DNA from 4 places in the Halomonas sp. CSM-2 genome. Region 3 is predicted to be linked to each of the others. Evidence: predicted binding sites of a transcription regulator. Region 3 holds the regulator's gene; each other region holds the start of a gene.
The links. The regulator PhoB, encoded in region 3, activates phosphate uptake and scavenging genes when phosphate is short. The targets are predictions, from matches to a motif close to TGTCATANNNNTGTCANA.

Region 1: the regulator PhoB is predicted to act here: its motif matches at 2,916-2,933, upstream of B7L15_RS14725 (PhoX family protein).
Region 2: the regulator PhoB is predicted to act here: its motif matches at 3,196-3,213, upstream of B7L15_RS02695 (PstS family phosphate ABC transporter substrate-binding protein).
Region 4: the regulator PhoB is predicted to act here: its motif matches at 2,133-2,150, upstream of phnD (phosphate/phosphite/phosphonate ABC transporter substrate-binding protein).

What each region holds. Positions count from the first base shown of each region.
Region 1 covers NZ_NBYR01000016.1:81,667-86,974, reverse strand. Annotated here, with positions in the region: gene B7L15_RS14735 (GGDEF domain-containing protein) at 1-34, opposite strand, end outside; gene B7L15_RS14730 (hypothetical protein) at 376-561, opposite strand; gene B7L15_RS14725 (PhoX family protein) at 715-2,850, opposite strand; gene B7L15_RS14720 (YbaN family protein) at 3,047-3,421, shown strand; gene B7L15_RS14715 (DUF6482 family protein) at 3,561-3,902, shown strand; gene mgtE (magnesium transporter) at 3,973-5,308, shown strand, end outside.
Region 2 covers NZ_NBYR01000002.1:251,877-257,184, reverse strand. Annotated here, with positions in the region: gene pstA (phosphate ABC transporter permease PstA) at 1-682, opposite strand, end outside; gene pstC (phosphate ABC transporter permease subunit PstC) at 701-1,951, opposite strand; gene B7L15_RS02695 (PstS family phosphate ABC transporter substrate-binding protein) at 2,124-3,134, opposite strand; gene B7L15_RS02690 (sulfite exporter TauE/SafE family protein) at 3,275-4,009, opposite strand; gene B7L15_RS02685 (multidrug effflux MFS transporter) at 4,006-5,199, opposite strand.
Region 3 covers NZ_NBYR01000021.1:35,567-40,874, forward strand. Annotated here, with positions in the region: gene B7L15_RS16505 (chorismate lyase) at 86-583, shown strand; gene ubiA (4-hydroxybenzoate octaprenyltransferase) at 619-1,527, shown strand; gene phoB (phosphate regulon transcriptional regulator PhoB) at 1,606-2,295, shown strand; gene phoR (phosphate regulon sensor histidine kinase PhoR) at 2,298-3,620, shown strand; gene cysZ (sulfate transporter CysZ) at 4,141-4,875, opposite strand; gene phoU (phosphate signaling complex protein PhoU) at 4,958-5,308, opposite strand, start outside.
Region 4 covers NZ_NBYR01000003.1:185,330-190,637, reverse strand. Annotated here, with positions in the region: gene phnE (phosphonate ABC transporter, permease protein PhnE) at 1-204, opposite strand, end outside; gene phnC (phosphonate ABC transporter ATP-binding protein) at 201-1,043, opposite strand; gene phnD (phosphate/phosphite/phosphonate ABC transporter substrate-binding protein) at 1,119-2,084, opposite strand; gene B7L15_RS03730 (bifunctional diguanylate cyclase/phosphodiesterase) at 2,195-3,952, opposite strand; gene B7L15_RS03725 (hypothetical protein) at 4,058-5,308, opposite strand, start outside.

The DNA of each region.
Region 1 (5,308 bases), on a different contig from region 3:
CTTCAGGTCCTGGTCGCGCATAGTGCTGATACATACTATTTACTCATCCTTGAGCTTGTATTGCTCAACATGCGTAGCGGCACTGACCCACGTTGAAAGGTTCACTCGGTGTGGCCTCCGTGCTATTGAAAACAGTGGAGACATTAAAATCACTTTATTTACACTGACGATATAATCATTTACCAGCTGTTAACATAACCTGGGTTATCCAGCGCCAAATGCAGAGATATATTGCGCTAATTTTTGGATAGCCCTATAAAAAATTTACAAAGCACTTACTCAGCGTAGGAGAAATCGGTTAATTCTGCCTGCTTTGCGCCAGCGCATTTCTCAACGTGCCCACTAAAATAATGACCGTTTATTAACCATTCGGGCTCACCCCTCCCGAAACGCCTCGATCACCCGTTCGGCCAACACCTCGCTGGCGTCACCACTGCCTGGGCGCTTCACAAGTGACACTTGGTAATCACCAAGTGGGGGCAACGATTCGTTGTGGAGGCGCTTGAGCGGCGGGCGGATCAAGCTTTTAGGGAAAGCCGTCACGGCTAAATCGGCCAGCATGGCGGCTTTCTGACCAGCACAGAGGTTTTCAGGCGTTATAAGCTCGACAAGAGAAATATCGTGTACAGTAAACCCAGCATCAAAAAGAGCGTCGAACCTTGATAGGTTCGACGCTCTTGGTAAGACCCGCTAGCAACTTTTGAAATTTTGCTTTTAAACGCCTACCGGCCCACCATCGCGCTTTTGAATCACCACGGTTGATGCCCGAGGGCGTACCTGGCCGCTGGCGGCAACGGTGGCATCTTGGGTCAACGCGCTACCATCGGCCGGCCAGTTACCGGGATGCTGAATATTGATGAACAGCGCGGTTTTATCCGGCGTCGCAAAAATACCAGTGACTTCGCAGCCATTCGGCCCCACCGCAAAGCGCTTGAGCTGTTGCTGGTTGCTGTTGTTGATCACCGGTCCGGCACCCTGAATATCATCCAGCCCATTGGGAACCACGGCAAGCAACTGATCGTTGGTGTACTCGGTTACCCCCTCATAACCGTTATCAGTCTGAATCCAAAGAATGCCCTGCCCGTCGTCGCGCTCGTCGAACCAGAGCCCATCGGGACTGGCGAACTGGTTCATTTCGGTCAAGCCCGAATGGTTATCTGTGTCGTCAGCGGCGGCGCCAAATACAAACACTTCCCAGGTAAAGGCGTTGGGCAAGCGGCTTTCACGCCAGCGAATAATATGCCCCGCTTCGTTATTGGCACGAGGATTGGCGGCATTGGTGGGCGCTAAGTCATAACCAACGCCTACCTGTTCCAAGCGCTCACCGCTGTTGGTATAGGTTGGCTGTGTATCTTCAGCGATGCGCTGTGAGTTATTGGTCAGGGTGAGATACACCTCGCCCGAGGCGGGATCAACAGACGCCCACTCAGGGCGATCCATTGGCGTGGCGCCCAATAAATCCGCTGCATCGCAGGTATTGATGATGATACCTGCCGCATCGTCGTCGGCTAGACCAAGCGCCGCTGCCAGCGTTCGGCCGTCCTGTGTTTGCGCATCAGGTGTCAGCGGCAGCCACTCACCACTGCCGTCGGCGTGAAAGCGGGCCACGTAGAGAGTGCCGTTATCCAAATATTTATGACCGATGGCGAGGCGGTCATACGCTTCGCCGGGGCGATTGGCATCGGCGGGATCCCAGGCGGCATCGGAGACGTACTTGTATACGTACTCGTTACGGGCATCATGGCCGGAGTAATAGACCACTGGCTGACCGGCTTCCAGCTTGCCCAACCAGCACCCTTCATGGCGGAAACGCCCAAGTGCCGTGCGCTTGATCGCGAGGGCATCGCTGTAGGGGTCGACTTCCACCTGATAACCGAACGTGCGTGCTTCATTGCGGTAATCATCTTCAGCATTTTCGCCGCGCGGCGTAATATCGAATCGAGCGAACTCGTCGTCCTGCTCAGAGACATCACCTGCTGAGGTATCCCAGCCATAGCGGCTTTTATCGGTGGGAATACCAATCCGCGCATCGTCCTGGAAGCGCTCGCCGCGGTTCACAAAGATATCGGGCCAGTTCTCTTCACAGGCAATATAAGTCCCCCAGGGCGTTACCCCGTTACCGCAGTTATTGTTCGTGCCGCGTGTTTGCATCCCTGTCGGTGAGAACTGCGTCTTGACATAGTCACTGCCCGCCACTGGCCCAGCCAGGTCCATCACCGTTGCGCTCGTCAAACGGCGGTTATAGCGCGACCCCGGCACATGCGCCCAGTGGCCGTTGGCGTCTTTTTCAATCTCAACCATGGTGACGCCATGAGCATTGATTTCAGTGCGCGACTCATCCGCAGGCCGCTGCCTCTCATCCGCATTGGTAGGGCCGCCTTGAGGCGCCCATAGCGCTGCCTGGTCGATATATTCGTTGTTGAGTGCCAGCACAAAACGACGCGAAGCATTGTTAGCATCCAGGGCAAAACCGGCCATACCATCGTGATGCATTCCCACGCTAGAGGCTTGGCGCTCGGCAGTCATCGGCTGGTCGGGCTGCCAGCTGTCGCCAGCACTTAACGGCGTCCCCCAGGGCACTAAGACTTGGGCCACGTAACCTTCCGGCACCACCACGGCATCGGTCAGCGACCCATGAACCGCCTCAAATGCCAGCGTCAGGGGCTTTTTTTGCGCGCCGTTTGAGGCAAGCGCTTGAGCAGTACCGCCAAAGCTAAGCATCGAGGCAGCCGCCATGCTCAAACCACCGCGCATTACATCGCGACGGGATACGTGGCGTGCCAATACTTCGGCAAAAGGTTGGTTGCCACTGTGGTTAAACAGACGATGATCTTCGATCTCTTTACTCATTTTGGTCTCCCCCCCTGATCGTTTTTAAACCAACGATTGAACGTTAGGAGACACTAGAGAAGCTGAATGACAAGACGATGACGCCGTGGCTGCATTTATATGAAAGTTGCTGGAGTGGCAAAGCAGTGACATAAGTCCATACTTATTTAACAATCAGCACGATGACTTTATGGAAGCGTGCCTACCGGGAGCAAGAATGAGATTGATCCGCCTCATGTGGATCGTGCTGGCAGGGTTGAGTTTTAGTATCGGTGTCCTCGGCATTTTTCTGCCCCTGCTGCCTACCACCGTCTTTATGCTAATGGCGGTTTACTGCGCCTCCAAAGGCTCACCGCGCTTTGAGGCCTGGATCCGCTCTCGCCACTATGTCGGACCGCTGCTGGTAACCTGGGAGCAGGAGCGGGCCATCTCAAGGCGGGGTAAATTGGCGGCCGTTAGCACGATCGCGTTGAGCGCGCTGATTACCGGCTGGTCACTCGGCCCCGGTTGGAGTCGCTGGGGGGTAATAGCGCTACTGGCGCTGATTGCCCTTTGGCTGGCTACCCGACCAGAGCCTTCTTCCTCACCTTAAAACCGCCTAAATTACCACCTTATGGGTCGACACCACCTGGCGCAGCCCCATGAACGAGCGGATCTGGCGGTTACTGCTGTACAAATAAAGTACAGTCTTTAGTCTTGGCATATCGGATATTCACACATGAGGATACGCCATGCCTTCTACCCTTCCCGCTCACGTCACCCTTGAAGACCTTGCACAATGGCCTACACCGCTGCCCGATGTAGAAGTTCACGGACTTGATATGGGCTGGTATATCGTTCGCTTGCATCGGGACAACACTGTCAGTTTGCTCACCGATGAGAATGGCGAAACGCAACGTTTTACCGGCACGCAATGGATTGGCCGTGCCTTGGCGCCGCTGGGTTTCACCCACGGCACGCTGACCTGGGCCGACGCCGCCGATGAAATGATCGGCACCGATGTACCCCCTGTGTCTGCTCAGCAGCGCATGGCCCATGGTGTTCGCGTAGCTTTTAACCAGACCTGTCTATAAAATTGATAGAGCGCCATCAAGAGCTTTCAAGTAGCTGTGTTGACGATCAATTTGCCTAAGGATGGACGCTATGCGCGATGATGAAAAATATACCAATACCGAAGAGCAGTTGCTTTATCTTCAAAAAAGCCTGGATGAAGAAGATAGCACCGCTCTGGAAGCGCTATTTGCCGAGCTGGACATCCTGGCCATTGCGCGCACCCTTGAATCTTTTCCCGCTAAAACCCGCGATCGGCTTTGGGAGTACATCCCTGGCGAACTCATCGGCGAGGTATTGGCAGAAGTCGATGAAGACATCCGTGCTGACTATATCGAAGATTTATCGGCAAGCGATGTTGAGCAGATCGTCAAGGGCCTGGATGCCCAGGAAGTGGCTGAAGTACTGGACGTTGCTGACGAAGCCATCAAGACCAGCGTTTATGCCAGCCTGGACCAGGAAATTCGCGCCCAGGTCGAAAACCTGCATGCCTATGAAGATGATGTGGTGGGGCGATACATGGACCCCGAGACGGTCAATGTAAAGCAGGGTGTCTCGTTAGAAGCCGTGCAACGCTATATACGCATCCACCAGCTGCTCGACGATGAATCCCAGCAGATCATGATCACGGATAAAGATAAGCGATTGCTCGGCACACTGACGCTGATTGATTTGATCAAACAACCACAAAGTGCCGTGGTTGATGATTATATGGATGATTTTTTTACCCTGAATGATCAAATGAAAGTCAGTGATGCAGCGGCGTTATTGCGCTCCAAAGAGCTGCCCTTTGTGCCCGTGTGCGATAGCGATGGATTGCTGGTTGGGCAGTTGAACTCCGCCGATGTATTAGAAATCACCCAAGATGACGCTGATATGACCCTGAAGCATATGTCAGGCGTCAGTGATGAAGAAGAAGTATTCACCCCCATCATGCGCAGTGCTAAAAGCCGCGGTATTTGGCTGGGTATTAACCTGTTGACCGCTTTTTTAGCCGCTTTTGTGATCGGTCAGTTCGAAGCGGTGCTCGATCAAATCGTGGCATTAGCCATCCTGATGCCTGTCGTTGCCAGCATGGGCGGCATTGCCGGTAGCCAAACCCTGACGGTCGTGATCCGCGGCCTCGCGTTGGGCCAACTTGCCGGTAACAACAAACAGTGGCTGTATAACAAGGAACTCTGGGTAGGCATGAGCAACGGTCTGGTGTGGGCCCTCGTCGTCGGGTTCATTTCCTATCTGTGGTTCAGTGACTTACTGATCACGCTGGTCATCACCCTGGCCATTTTTATCAACATGAGCCTCGCCAACTTGTCAGGCGTGCTGATTCCGCTAGTGTTGAAAAGGCTGCAGATTGATCCAGCGCTGTCCGGCGCAGTCATTCTAACCACCGTCACCGATGTGGTTGGCTTTCTATCCTTTCTGGGGCTGG
Region 2 (5,308 bases), on a different contig from region 3:
GGCCCAACAAACCAAACAGGATCGAGGGGATCGCGGCCAGGTTGTTGATATTGATTTCAATCGCCTGGGTAATCCGGTTATCCGGCGCGAACTCTTCCAGATACACCGCCGTCATCACGCCAATCGGAAAGGAGATCGCCAAGGTAACGATCATGGTCATGATGGTACCTACGACGGCTGCCAATATACCGGCGCTCTCAGAGGATTTGGAGTCACCCTCTGTAAAGAAGGTGTGGTTAAATCCCAGCTCGACCTGCCCTGACTCAACCCGTTCATCAATGGCCGCACGTTCCTCTTCGCTCAGGCTATTACGATTGCCCTTGAGGTATTGGTCTACCTCACTGTTCGCCAACAGCCATTTTTGCTCGGACGTCCCTAAAAGGTCCTCGTTATTACGCATTTGCAGTGGGATGCTACGGATCTCGGTTCGGCTGACCAGGGGCACCAGGTCACCAGGAATTGCTTGCCGCGCATCGGAGGCCGCTTCCTCTGTATAGTTTATTTCCGTATTAACATACGCCTGTTGGAAGGCGGGTAAACCCTTATTGAGCATGTCGGCGAAAAACAGCAGCAAAAACAGACCTGCCAGACCGAGTGCGCCCATGGAGATCCACTTTAAGCGGCTCGACTTGCGGTGACGCCGCTTGAGCTGCTGGCTGATGTCATCAAAAGTTTGGCTCATCGAATCAGTTCCTCGGCGTTACAGGTTATTCACGCGATATTTTTCACGGAAGCGGCGGATCATCAGCACCGAGACCAGGTTAAGCGTCAGCGTGACGGCAAACAGCACCAGACCAAGCGCAAAGGCAGACAGGGTTTCAGCGCTTTCAAACTCCTGATCCCCGGTCAGTGCAGCCACGATGCGCACCGTCACGGTGGTCATGTCTTCCAATGGGTTGGCCGTCAAGTTGGGACGCATACCCGCCGCCATGACCACAATCATGGTTTCCCCCATTGCCCGTGAAACACCCAGAAGCGACGCTGAAATAATCCCCGGTAACGCTGCTGGTATCACCACGTCGCGAATGGTTTCGCCTTTGGTCATGCCCAGCGCGAGCGACCCCTGACGCATGGTATCGGGTACCGAATTGATCACGTCATCCGACAGCGATGAGATAAACGGAATGATCATGATGCCCATGACGATGCCCGGTGCCAGCGCGTTGTTATAAGAAGCTTCTAGGCCCAAAAAACCGGCAACATCGACGATGATGGGTGCTACAGTGATTGCCGCGAAGAAACCGTAAACCACGGTGGGAATACCTGCCAGAACCTCAAGCACAGGCTTGGCGATGGTACGAACCTTGCTGGGGGCATATTCGGACATGTAAACCGCCGAGAACAAGCCAACCGGTACCGCCACCAGCATGGCGACGGCGGTAATCATGAAGGTACCGGCGAAAAGCGGCACCGAACCGAACTGGGCGCCACCGCCGTCGCCGCGACCGGCAGCCGCCAGGAAGCTGTCACCCGGGCTCCAGGTCGTGCCGGTGATGAACTCCCAGAAACTGTGCATCTGGAAAAAGCGAATGGCCTCGGAGATGATCGAGATCAGGATGCCAAAGGTCGTAAAAATCGAGATCAGGGCCGCTGACGCCAGTGCCAGTCGTATCACCTTTTCGATTGCCTGGCGGGCGTGAAAATCAGCACGCACTTGCGCCAACCCCACCACCAGACCGGCGGCAGATACCACCAGGCTTGCGGCAAGAAGATAGAAGGTGGGTATATCCGCCCCCAGCAGAAGCATGATAAAGGCGCCCACCGCTCCCACGACTATGGCGGGGCCTGCGGTGGAGAGCACGGCAAACCACGCATACTGGTCGGGTTGGGCAAACATCTTGCCTCCCCCGCTGCGAACCCGCGAGGCCTTGGTGCGACCTGCAAAAAAGGCCGCAAGTCCCAGCAGCAAGATCACGGTGCAAAAGAGTAAAACTAGCTGGTTGGTTTGCATCTAATCTCTCTCGCGTTACTGATGAAATCGATTTTGAAATATCTTGAGGTAAAAACATTACAGCAATATGACAGTCAGCGAATCGAAAGCCGATCTCGCAACATCAATCGCAAAATAAAAGGCCGACAGCTTATGCTGCCGGCCGATGCCACATTCTCAATTAAACACTCTGTTATTGCAGGTCAGAGAGTTCCAACTGAGTGCGGTCTGCCACTTGTTGGCGCCATTCTTCACGCTCACTTTCCGGCAGCACGATCAAGCCGAGATCACGGAGGTAACCGTCGCCGCCAATCATCTGTTCTGACATGAACATGTCAACGTATTCGTACATGGGCGGCACTTCGTCAGCGTGCTGGTTCTTGACGTAGAACCACAGTGAACGGGCAACCGGATAGTCACCAGAACTGATGGCTTCGGGCTCCGGCTCAACACCGTTGATTGTTGCCGCATTCAGCGTGTTGGTGTTCTCTTCCAGGAATGAATAGCCGAAGATACCGAAGGCACCAGTGTCTTCCTGGAGACGCTGAACGATCAGGTTATCGTTCTCACCAGCGTCGATGTAGACACCGTCAGAACGGATGTCAGTGTAGGCTTCTTCGTAGGCATCCATACCTTCGGAGGCGGTTTCCATCACCAGCTCTTCGAAGGCATCACGGGTACCGGACGTGGTGGGCGGTCCGTAGATGGAGATTTCGCGATCCGGCAGCGAAGCGTCGATTTCGCTCCAGTTGGTGTAGGGGTTTTCAACCAGTTGGCCATCCTGGGGCACCTGCGCGGCCACAGCCATGAAGATGTGTTCAAGGGTGAGTGGCACGACATCGTTTTCGTTAGACTGACCGAGCACGATACCATCCGAGCCGATCTTGGCTTCGGTAATATCGGTCACGCCGTTCTCTGCACAGCGCTCGAACTCAGACGGCTTCATGCGGCGCGATGCGTTGGTGATATCCGGGGTGCCATCGCCAACACCGTTACAAAACAGACGCAAACCGCCGCCTGAACCGGTAGACTCGATGACCGGCGTCGGGTAGTTGGTTGTCGCGCCAAATTCCTCGGTCACATAGCTGGCAAACGGATACACAGTGCTAGAGCCGACAATGTTTATTTGATCACGAGCCTGAGCAACACCTGCCACGCTCATTACAGCTGCCGCGAGCACGGTAGTTTTGAGAATACGGTTCATGCGAATTACTCCTGAAGCTGTTAGGGATATTGCCTTCGCAAGGCACACTTTGCATCGCTTCGATGACAGCTTCATGACAAGCAATGTCACAACATAATTTTTTTAAAATTTTTCATCACGGCTCGCAACGCCATCATTTATTACAACAAAAGCCCCACGGCTGCCAGGGTACATAGCGCAAGCGACGCGGCCTGAAGCCATTGCCGATCAATGCGATGCGCCACCCTGTCGGCAAGCGCATTCCCCAGCAGTACAGCGGGCAATAACGTTGCCGCCACGCCTAAATGCCATAAACCCACCTGCCCTGCCAACGCCAGTGTAGCGAGCGTCAGCATCGAGGTGATGATAAAGAAAGCCGCGAGGTTGCCGCGCAGTCGGTCTGGGGCAAATCCATGCATTAGCAGGACCATTGGCGGCCCGCCGATGGCAGCGACAGTGCCAAAAATCCCCGAGAATACCCCCGCACCAAATAACGACACGCGATTGACCGGCACCCGCACGCGGCATAGCGTGACAAATACCGCAAACAGAACGATGGCAGCAATCAACTTTTCCAATACCACCATTGGCGCTGCGATAAGCAGCCAAAGCCCCAACGCATTGCCCGGCAAGCGTCCCACCAGTGCCATGGTCAGTGCCCCCAGGCGTACCTCGTGCAGGTAGTGGCGTACCATTATTAGCGACACGGTGAACCCGAAAAGCACCAACACCACGGGCACCAGGCGCGGCTCTATCATCAACAACAGCGGCGCCCCAATAACCGCCAAGCCAAAACCAGTGGCGCGTTGTACAAAGGCACCTAACGCGAGGGTCAGCGCGCACCCCGTCCAGGTGCTCGGCGACATATCCAACCACGTCACAACGTCCTCGATCATCCCGATCGCACATCCGTTGCCGCTGGCGTCAGCAAGCGCACGCCGACGTTGCCCAACAGGGCAGCCGCCAGCATGGTCAGAACCATCGGCCATAGGTGTTCGACTTCAAAGAGACCCACCATGGCGCCTGCCAGGGCACCACAGCTAAATTGAATACCACCTAACAAGGCAGTGGCGGTGGCACTGATGTGGCCGAAATGATCCAGCAACGAGGAAATGGCATTGGGTGTAATAAGGCCAATCATGCCGGTAAATAGCATTACCAGCGGTACGACAACGGCCAATGAAGCAATATTGAGCGCTGTGGCAGCCACCAAGCCCATTGCAGCGACCAGTTGAACCGCCAGCCCCAAGCGTAAATTTTGCTGGGGTGTGCGTTTACGCAATAGATAGATATTGACTCGGTTCGAACCGGCGATCATGACCACGTTGACGCCAAACACGAACGGATACACCCCCGGGCTCAACGAAAAATAGTCCAGATATAGAAACGGCGACGCTGTCACAAAGGCAAACAGGCCAGCGAACGAGGCGGCAACGGCGCAGATATACCCCATTCCCTCGCGATGGCGCAGCACACTGGCATAGTTGCGAATCACCTGGCGCGGCGAGGCTGCAGGCAACGACATATCCCGGGTTTCGGGCAGCCTTGTTCCCAACAGCCAGAGAAGAAACCCCGCATACACAGCGAGAAACACAAAGATCAGCCACCAGTCCGCCATGTGCAGCAGCAGGCTGCCGACCGCCGGGGCTACCAGAGGCGCGAGCATCATGATCATGGCCATGGTCGACATCACTCTGGCGGCTTCACGACCACTGAAACAGTCGCGCACAATCGCCGCCGAGTTGACGACGCAGGCCCCGCCACCCAAGGCCTGTACAAACCGCCAAACAAGCAGAGAGGTAAGGGTGTCGGCGGTCATAATCATCAAGCTTGCGCACAGAAACACGACCAGGCCGCTCATCAGCACCGGCTTACGACCTAGCCGGTCAGACATGGGCCCGAAACACAGTTGCCCCAGCGCAAAGCCGAACAGGAAGACGCTAATCGAAAGCTCGGTACGATGAATACTCGCATTGATGGTATCGGCAATGGCCGCCATTGCCGGTAAATAGGCATCAATGGCAAAGGGAGCCAGCGCCGTGTTGGCGGCTACCAGAATAGCGACGCGCCGGGGATTGAGTTCCATGTCTCTCCTTAGGGTGGCCGCAGTCACCCTTGCAGCATAAAGGTAGGCCGCTAATTATATGCCTTTTAGGCTGCATTGTCGGCCATGATCACTCGAAGGCCGTCAAGGA
Region 3 (5,308 bases):
CCTGGAGGCTCTGGTGTCGCGTCACTGTGTTGAAACTGCCCCTGACTTGCCATGTTGGCGTCCCATTAGAGCGCTGCGTCCGGCGATGAGCGCGCCGTGGTGGCAATGGGTTGCCTCCACGGACTCACTCACGGCGCGTATTGTGTCCGCAGGGGGCGAGCGGCCTTTCCGCGTGCGTCTGTTACGCCAGGGGGTTGGCTTTCCACACCCGCATGAGGCCCTGGCGCTGGGTATGGCCGCCCGGCGCTATGCGTGGCGCCGGGAGGTCGCCCTGTGTGTGGATGAAACACCATGGGTAGTGGCGCGTTCGGTGGCTCCCCTCAAGGCGCTCAGAGGCCAGTGTCTGGAAAACCTGGGTGAGCGTTCATTGGGCAGCTGGCTGTTTCTTCAGCCGGACCTGGTGCGTGGCCCGCTGTACGCCACGCGTCATGCGCCTGGTTTTACCTTCCCTGGCGATGCCAGCAGCCTGTGGGGGCGCCGCTCGGTATTTCAGCACGGCTGTCAGCACGGCGGGTTATCGCTGCTGGTACAGGAATACTTTTTATCGACCATGGCGGATGATCTTGCGCTGCCTTCGCGCTAGGCTAACGCTGCGTCTCTTGGATGGGTGAGGTAAGCATGGATCGTTCTTTATTACGGCCAACCGGGTTGAGTCGGCTGGCGGATTTTATACAGCTGATGCGTCTGGATCGGCCGATCGGTACCTGGCTGCTGATGTGGCCAACGCTGTGGTCCTTATGGGTCGCCGGCGAAGGGGTACCCGGGCGCAACGTACTGCTCATCTTTATCGCCGGGGTATACGTCATGCGCGCAGCGGGCTGCGTGGTCAATGATTATGCCGATCGTCACGTCGATGGACACGTCAAACGTACCCGACAGCGCCCGCTGGCTACCGGGCGGATCAGTGAAACCGAGGCCCAACTGCTGTTTATCGGGCTGGTGACGGCGGCCTTCATGCTGGTGCTGTTGACCAATTGGTTTACCGTGTTGCTGTCGGTGGGCGGCGTGGTATTGGCGTTTATCTACCCGTTCATGAAGCGCTACACGCATTTTCCCCAGGTAGTGCTAGGGGCGGCGTTTTCCTGGGCGATTCCGATGGCGTTCGGTGCGGTCCTTGGCCATGTGCCGGTAGAGGCATGGCTGCTGTTCTTTGCCAATGTGCTGTGGACGGTTGGCTATGATACCCAGTACGCCATGGTTGATCGTGACGACGATATCAAGATTGGCATTAAATCGACGGCCGTGTTGCTGGGTAATGCCGACCGGCTGGTGATCGGGCTGCTTCAGCTGGCCACGCTGGCATTGCTGGCCTGGGTGGGCGCGCGCCTCGGGCTGGGCGGTTTTTTCTGGCTCGGCCTGGCGGGGATGGCGGCGACGTTTATTCACCAGCAGCGCTTGATCCGTCACCGTGAGCGGGATGCTTGTTTTCAGGCGTTTCTGAATAATCACTGGTCGGGCCTGCTGGTGTTTGCCGGTATTGCGCTGAGTTGGTGGCCAGCGGCTGGCGAATCTCTGTCAATGTCATAGAATTGTCATCAAGTCATGGTGTGATCGTCATGTACCTGTCACTGGATTACTTTCTATCGGACACCGTGAGGCTCTGGAATGACCGCCAAGACCGTCTTGATCGTCGATGATGAAGCATCCATTCGCGAGATGATCGCGGTGGCGCTGGAAATGGCCGACTACCGTGTTCTTGAAGCGGACAACGCTCAGGATGCCCACGCCATGGTCGTTGATCATCAGCCTGACCTGCTATTGCTCGACTGGATGATGCCCGGTACCAGCGGCATCGAGTTGGCTCGGCGCCTCAAGCGCGAGGAAACCACCGCCGAACTGCCGATCATCATGCTCACCGCCAAGGGTGAAGAAGACAATAAGATACAGGGGCTTGAAGCGGGGGCCGACGATTACATCACCAAGCCGTTTTCGCCCCGTGAACTCGTGGCACGCCTCAAGGCCGTGCTGCGTCGTGCGACCCCACGTGGCGTGGAAGATCCCATCGAAATTAATGGGTTGCTGCTTGATCCGGTGGGCCACCGGGTAAGTGCCTACGGTAAAGCGCTGGATATGGGGCCGACCGAATACCGGCTGTTGCAATTCTTCATGACCCATCAGGAAAGGGCCTACACACGTAGCCAGTTACTCGACCAGGTGTGGGGCGGTAATGTGTACGTGGAAGAGCGCACCGTGGATGTTCATATTCGTCGGCTACGCAAAGCCCTGGGCGACGGACATCAGAACTTGATCCAAACGGTACGCGGTACGGGCTACCGCTTCTCCGCTCGAGCTTAACCGTGCGTTTGTGGAGCCGTGAGCTTTGGCGTTTGCTAGGTTGGGCGGCACTCGGCATCTGCCTGGGATGGCTACTTGGCCTGCCGGGCCTGGGGTTGGCCGGTGGCTTCGCGATGTGTCTGGTCTACCACTTGCGGCAATTGCGCGCCGCTTACCGCTGGCTGACGCAACGCCCGCAGGATGAACCGCCGGCCGCAGGAGGACTGTGGGGCGAATTGTTTGATCGTTTGTACCGATATCAGAAAAGCCAACGGATTACCCAGGGCCGTCTCCGCTCGACGCTTGCCCGCATTCAAGAATCCTCGGAAGCCATGCGCGATAGCGTGGTGATGCTCGACCGTCACGGCGACCTGGAGTGGTGGAACAGCGCTGCCAGCAATATGCTGGGGCTACAAACCGCTCACGACCGTGGACAACATATTACCAATCTGCTTCGCGATCCGCGTTTTATCAGCTATTTCAATGCCCGTGACTACAGTGAGCCGTTGACGCTCACGTCGCCGATCGATGAGCGTCGCATTTTGCAGTACCAGATTACCCTTTATGGTGACGACGAGCGCCTGGTCATGGCGCGCGATATTACGCGCTTGCATCAGCTAGAGCAGATGCGCCGCGACTTCGTTGCCAACGTCTCCCATGAGCTGCGCACACCGTTAACCGTGTTATCGGGCTATCTCGAAACCTATGGCGAAATGGCGGACCAGCTTCCACCCCGATTGGGGCGCAGCATTGGGCAGATGCAGGCTCAGACACAGCGCATGCAAAATCTGGTCAACGACCTGTTGCTGCTGTCGCGATTGGAAATTGATCAGGGCGGACAGGATCATCAGCCAATGGACGTGACGTCCCTGCTAAACAGTGTCGGGGCCGATGCGCTGGCGCTTTCCGAGCATCAGCACACGCTCACCATTGAAGGCGACTACCCCGCGCAGTTGGTGGGCAGCGAGCAGGAAATCCGCAGTGCCATTTCTAATCTGGCTTTCAATGCGGTGCGCTATACGTCTGCTGGCAGCGAGATTACGCTGCGCTGGAAAGCGTTTGGCCAAGGTGCCTGTATCGAAGTGTGTGACGATGGTGAAGGGATAGACCCTGTGCACATTCCCCGCCTCACTGAACGGTTTTATCGCGTCGATAAAGGCCGCAGTACCGCTACCGGGGGCACCGGGCTGGGCCTTGCGATTGTTAAGCATGTGCTGTTGCGCCACGATGCTCAGTTGCAAATCGACTCGCATCCGGGTGAAGGTGCCCGTTTCCGCTGTGTTTTCCCGGCGGCCCGCCTTAGCACGCCTTCCACGCCCCCGCGTAGTGTCTCTTCGGTTACATAGCTGGCTGTGTCACTGAGTAACGGCGTCACATGTGCCATTGCGACACATGTCCAGCGTATCCAAATGATACCTCCTGGCGATCAATTGGCATAGTGAGTGTAATTTAACTCATTGTTATTAATGGCTAATAAGTGAAATAGCGAAAAGCTGGCATAGAGGATGCCCCTCTATAGACAAGACAGTATCTGACACTGTAAGGTGCAGAAAACTGTTGATACTTTTCTTTACGAAATGAAGAAAAGTAACTATGCTTAGACAGTAGCCCAATGCAGGGCAAGGATGTCCTGCATTAGCAGGGATGATTAGAGATTCATTGGATGAGTCTAGAAGGCGGTCACACTGTCAGTCAGGGTAACGTCCACGGTTGGAGTCCCGCAAAAGGATTGGAAGCTGATAAGTACCACCGCCTAAAATGATCACTGTCGAAGACCCTGCCAAGGCAGGGTCTTGTTTTTGTTAGCCTTTCAACAACGTCAGCTTTCCCTTCTTCCAGCCTTCATATACTGGCCTTGCGTATACTTCAAGAGCGCTGGGTCACTGACTGAACATGGCGATAATGGTAATCCCACATCAGTACGGCACCTGCCACAGCGCCCGGGATCAGGAACAGGTTGGCCAGCGGAATCCACGTCAACAGCGTGACCAGGCCGCCGTAGCTTAAGCTTTGCCACCAGCGAGCCGATAGGCGGCCACGCATATCGCGAAACGCTACCTTATTGTTATCCATCGGGTAATCCAGATAGGTGATGGCCATCACCCAGGCGGAAAACAGCGCCCATAGCAGGGGTGCCAACAGGTTAAGCCCTGGAATCCAGCCAATCACGAACAGCAGCGCGGCACGGGGCAGGATATAACCCAGCTTGACCATTTCGCGACCCAGCGCATCAATGGTCGTTTTTGCCAGCCCCCGGTCATCCTGGGGTTCGCGACCGGTGACTTGAACTTCAACTTTAGCGGCCAAGAAACCGTAAAAGGGGGCTGCAATCAAGCTGGTCACCAGCGTGAAGGTAAAAAACACCACGACCAACAGGCTAAGCACGAAAAGGGGCCAGATAAGCCACGACAGCCAATCAAGCCAGTTGGGTATCATGCCCATCCAGTGAGCCAACCAGCCATCAAAGCGGTTTAGCACAAAGCTGAACATGCTGACGTAGACCAGCAGGTTGACCAGAATGGGTAAAAAGACATAACGCCTCAGTCCAGGCTTATAGACACAACGTGTACCCCGGCTGATGGCAGTGAATGCATCTAGCATGAAAACATGTGACTCCTCAAAGATGACAATGCCCTGGCTGCCGTGCAGCCAGGGCGTATTGCATGAGGAATCGGGGGGCAGGTCAAGACTTTTTCGGTGCTGCCTGCTGGTCCAGTGTCTCAGGGTCGGTATGGCGAATATCCAGCCCCTTGACAAGGTAGACGACGTGCTCGGCCAGGTTATTGGCGTGGTCACCCACCCGCTCCAGCGCGCGCAGAACCCACATGATGCTGAGTACCGAGGTGATCGAGCGCGAATCTTCCATCATGAACGTCATCAGGGAGCGCATGGCGCTGCCGTATTCACTATCGACATACTCATCCTCACGCACGACCTGCATGGCAAGTTCGGTGTCGAAGCGGGCAAAGGCGGTCAGTGAATCGCGCAACATTTTACGCACGTGCTCGCTGATGTGGCGCACTTCCACCAGCCC
Region 4 (5,308 bases), on a different contig from region 3:
CAGAAAATTCACCGCACGGCCCGCCCCCTCAGCCACGCGCTCCCAGTCCACCTCTACCGAGGCGAGCGCCAACACAAGATACACCCCCACTCCGAGGACAATGCCCCAGCGCAATCGCGGGCTTGCGATCAGTGGAAGCCGGCGCCACTCGCCGCGGTGTGCCGCTTGCTGGCGCGCCGTCAACATCTCGGCCTGCTCGCTCATCGTGCGCCTCCGACGGCCATTGCGGGGGCCGCGCTGTACGAGGCTGTATCGCGCGGGTCATCGCTAACCTCGTCATCCATTGGTTCGGGCGTGGTATCCCAGTCCTCCTCGCCGTAGATCGTAGTGAGAATCTCGCTGGTGAGCTCACTGGGGTCACCGTCAAAGACGATTTCCCCCGCCCGCAGTCCGACGATGCGGTCGGCAAACTGCTTCGCCAGCGCCACATCATGGATATTGATAATCGCCGCCAGGTCACGCTCGGCACACAGCTCACGAATCAAGCGCATGATTTGGCGAGAGGTTTTCGGGTCAAGGCTGGCGGTGGGTTCATCGACCAACAGCAGCTTGGGGCTCTGCAACAGGGCCCGGGCGATCCCCACACGCTGACGCTGACCGCCCGATAGCGCATCGGCACGCTTATCGATGGCGTGCGTCAAGCCAACCCGCTCCAACAGCCGAAACGCTTCCACGACCGCTTCCTGAGGGTAGCGGCGCAGAAAGCTGCGCCAGAAACCCACGTAACCCAACTGACCTGAGAGCACGTTTTCCATCACGGTGAGTCGATCAACCAGGGCATACTCCTGGAAAATCATGCCCATGGAACGCCGCGCATGGCGCAGCTTGTGGCCGGAAAGCTTGGTAATTTCGGTATTTTCCAGGCGAATGCTGCCCTGGGTAGGCTCAACCAGCCGGTTAACACAGCGAATCAGGGTGCTTTTACCGGCGCCGGATGGCCCGATCAGCGCCATCACCTGTCCCTTGGGCAGGGTTAACTCTATATTGGCCAGCGCCCGATCGCCGGTGGGGTAGCGCTTGGCTACGCCGCTTAGTGTCAACATTTTCCACCTCAAACATATAAAGAAACGGCCAGAAAGGGGAGCCTTCCTGGCCGGTTAACAACGTCCACCTGGCGATCAGTCGCAGTCGTAGGTCACCCCATTGGCATCAGCGATGGTGCGAATCACTTCCCAGTTATCCTGATAGGTAATGGGGATAAACTGGGCTTCGCCGGAGTTGGAGAATTCTTCCTCCAGGGCGGTGCCTTCCCAGTCATAGCTGAAGAAGGCGTCCTGAATGTCCTGCGCCAGTTCGGGTGCCAGGTTATGGGCCGTACCGTAGGCAGTGGTCGGGAACGTTTGCGAGGTATAAATGACATCGTAATCACCTTCTTCCACGACGCCACGCGACAGCATCCGACGCGCTACCGAGTTGGCGATGGCCGCGGCCTCATAGTCTTCGTTGACCACGCCTAGAACAGAGTTGTCATGTGAACCCGAGAACGCTGTCTCAAAATCTTCTCCCGCTTCCATGCCGTATTCGGAACGCAGTAGCGCTGAAGGCGCACGGAAGCCCGAGTTGGACGTCTCGGAGGTGAATGCCAGTTGGCGGCCCTGCAAATCTTCAACGGACTCAATACCGCTACCCGGGTAGGTGATAATTTCCATTTCATAGCCAAAGCTGCCGTCCTCGGCGGCCATCATGGCAAACGGACGGAAACCACCGCAGTTGACCGCTACTGGCACACCACCCGTATTAAAACCGGCGACGTGCAAACGGCCCGCACGCATGGCTTCCTGCTGGGCAGCGTTGGACTGTACCGGGAAGAACTGCACCTCTTTACCTGTGGCGTCACTCAAATGATCCAGGAAGTCAGACCAGACATCGGCATAGACAGCGGGATCTTCGACCGGCGTATAGGCAAACACCAGCGTGTCCGGGTCTACCCACTGGGCGTCATCGCTGGGGACATCTGCCATCAGATCGCCGTCCGCATCCTGATAGCGGCTGGAAAGATCGGCCTGAACCGCCACGGCTGAAAAGGCAAAGGCACTGGCAACGGCGGCGCTAATGAGGGTACGAGGAAGAGATAACGTCTGCATGGATCACCTGATGCGTTGTTAGAAGACACAACGATACTGACGCGCTCAGATGACAGGGGCGGGACATTCAGATGACCCATTGGTGACGTTTTGACGACCGTAATATGTCATTACGCTTTCAAGCTGGCAACGTTGCGGCTACGTCGCTCGACAAACAGGCTGTTGCCAGGAATTTTTTTGGCCTGTTGCTTTAACTCCGAGAGTTCGGCAGCGACATCCAGGGCCTTACAGTCGGCGACGGGTGGAATCGGCTTGACGGCAATCGAGACGCTGACAAACGGAAAGAAGCTGATTGTCCCCTGCCGGTTTTCGATGTGGATTCCGCCACGCTTGCGGTCGTCCTCTTCATAAAATCCCGGCGCCATCAGCTCCATATGATGCAGGATCTGCTGGCAGGCTTTTTCCCAATGCGCCAACGGCAGTAGCAGCATGAAATCATCCCCGCCGATATGGCCGATGAAGCCACCGACGCTATCGGCCTGAGCCTCCAGCAGCCGGGATAACGCAATGATCATGTGATCGCCCCGGGCATAGCCGTAGGCGTCGTTAAAAGCCTTGAAATTATCCAGGTCGACGTAAGCAGCGGCCACCCCCTCACCGGCATTCAGGTAGCGGCCAAGGGTTTCATTGATCAGGATATTGCCCGGCAACCCGGTAAGCGGGTTGGCATGGCGCGCCTGGCGAACCTGGATGGCAGTAATTTCACGCAGCAAGTCGACAATATTGCCCATGCCCAGGTAGTGGCTATTTTCATCGACAATCACAAAGTCTTCCTGCTCGATATCGCGGCTATCCGTCAGTTGCTGACTCAATATATCCAGCGGGGTACTGGCATTAGTGATCAATGACTTGGTATCGGCGACATCCAGCACGCACCGCTTGGCATAAAGCGCATGGCTGTAGGGGTTGGTAAACAAGGTGAGAAACGCATTACGGCGCACCACGGCCACTGGCCTGCCGTCATCGACCACCGCTACGCAGCGAAGACTCGACTGCTGTCGAAAGCGCTCGGCCAGCGTAAGAACAGCACAGCTAGGGGTGACCGCTTCAATCGCCTGACAGATCGAACGGGCCGTTCGTCCCGCCGGGTTTGCCAGCGGTTTAGCGGCAGGCAGCCGCATATGCAGCTGAAGCGGAGGCTCCGCGCTGGGTCTGGCAAAATAAAACCCTTGCAGCAAGGCCAGGCCACGATCGAGCTCCCACAGGCACAGGTGCTCAGCGGCGGTTTCAACGCCCTCCGCTATCAATTGGCAGTCCAGACTACGCGCAACATCCAGAATAGAGCGTAGAAACTCGCGCTTGGCGGGCTCCTGATCGATGCCCGAAATAAAGTGGCGATCCAGTTTGACGAAGTCCGGGCGCAGTTCCGACCAGTGGCGCAGGCTTGAGTGGCCCGCGCCGAGATCATCCAAGGCCACTTGAAAGCCCATGTCGCGATAGTGATCCACTGCCTGGCGCATCAACTGGTAATCATGAATGGGCACGTGCTCGGTGAGTTCGATCACTACGCGCTCTGGAGGAAGGCCGCTTTCGCGAATAAAGCCTAGCGTCAATCCTTCGCGAAAATCACGTTCCAGGATGGTGAGCGGCATGACGTTCAGAAATAGTAGACTAGGCAGCTCGAGTTCGGCAAAGCGTCGTATGGCCAAGCGACGGCAAAGCAGGTCCAACTCAACCAGCAGCCCTGCCTGAGTGGCGACTTCAAACAACCGCAGCGGCGAATAAAGCGGAGAAGAGCGAGGCCCACGAACCAGTGCCTCGTACCCATAGATGGCTTGCTGGCTGGCATCCACAATGGGCTGAAAAAGGACCTGCAAGTCTTCTGTATGAATGATGCGATTGAGCCATTGCGCTTCTTGTGCGGTCATTGCCTGTTCGTCACATTAAATAACAATCGGATATCCCTAGCGTTTTTATCCATGAGATAAGCTTGGGCCAATACCGTGACGAAATGATGACAGACGCTATAACTCCTAACGCGCCGGTATATCGGGCGGTGGAAAACAGGCTTCTCCTCCGCTGGCGTCCAACTGGCGAATGTCGACCGGGCAGCCGTGTTCGTCGAGGGTCACTAGCCCGATACCGCTGGCGTTCCAGAGGCGTTCACCAGCACTTGCACGGTCGGGATCACGGGGGTGAACACTCAGCTTGCGGCGCTTGGTAAACCAGTTGAGCGGTGACCAGGGGGCATACAGCCAGCGATTGAGCCGGTCAAAGGTGTCCAACAGCGAATCGGGAAAGGTATTTTTGACCCCGCTGGAGGTGATCTGCCATAGCCTGGGCGCATGCTTGCGGTGACGCACCACGATGTCGTAGGCAAAGGAGTAGTGCACATCGCCGGACAGGATCACGTAGTTGCCGGGCGTTTTGGAATGCTGCCAAATCTGCAATAGCACGTTCGCAGCCCCGCGATGCGCCATCCAGTTTTCGGCGTCGACCATCAGCGGTTTGCCAGCCAGGGTAAACAGCTTCTGGATACCTTCGATCAGCTTGACGCCAAACATCGGCGCGGGTGAAATGATCACTGCGCTGGGCGCCCCGATCAACGCCTGCTGCATTTCAATCAACGCCTCCCAGTCCATCAACCCGGAAGGACGCTGCGGGTGTCGCTCGTTACGCCAGCGGCGCGTACGGGTGTCCAGCACGATCAATGGCGGTTCGCCGGAGACCTGAAACGCCCACCCCTGAAACGCCAGCAGGCGGTCAATCAGGCCGTCTTGCGCCACGTTGGCGAGATAGCCGGTGCTGTCTACCGACTCGAGCATCGCCTTGGTCTCGTCAATCAGCGGGTTGAGCTTTTCAGGCGCGTTACCCCACCCCTGACAAAGCAGGTAAGCGATCAAGGCATTGCCGATAATCTGCTTCGAGAACGGGTGACCGTAGGCACTTTGCTCCCATTCAGCGGTCAGATTCCAGTCGTCGGTTACATCATGATCGTCGAAGATCATCAGACTGGGCAAATGCGCCATGGCGCGTGCACACTGAGGCAAACCCGCCACAAACGCCTCGATCACGGCCTGCTCCTGCTGATAAAGCGCGGCGTCCTTGTCACCCAGTGACGGCTGAGAGGGCGCAATAACCTGCCATGTCACGGGCGACCAAACCAGGCAATACATGGCCAACATTTCGCCCAGCGTCATCAGATGATTCTGCGCATTGGCCGAGGTAAAGACGGGCTTTTTCACGCCGCCAAAAAAGCGTTCGCGAAGCGCCACGTTGCTGGT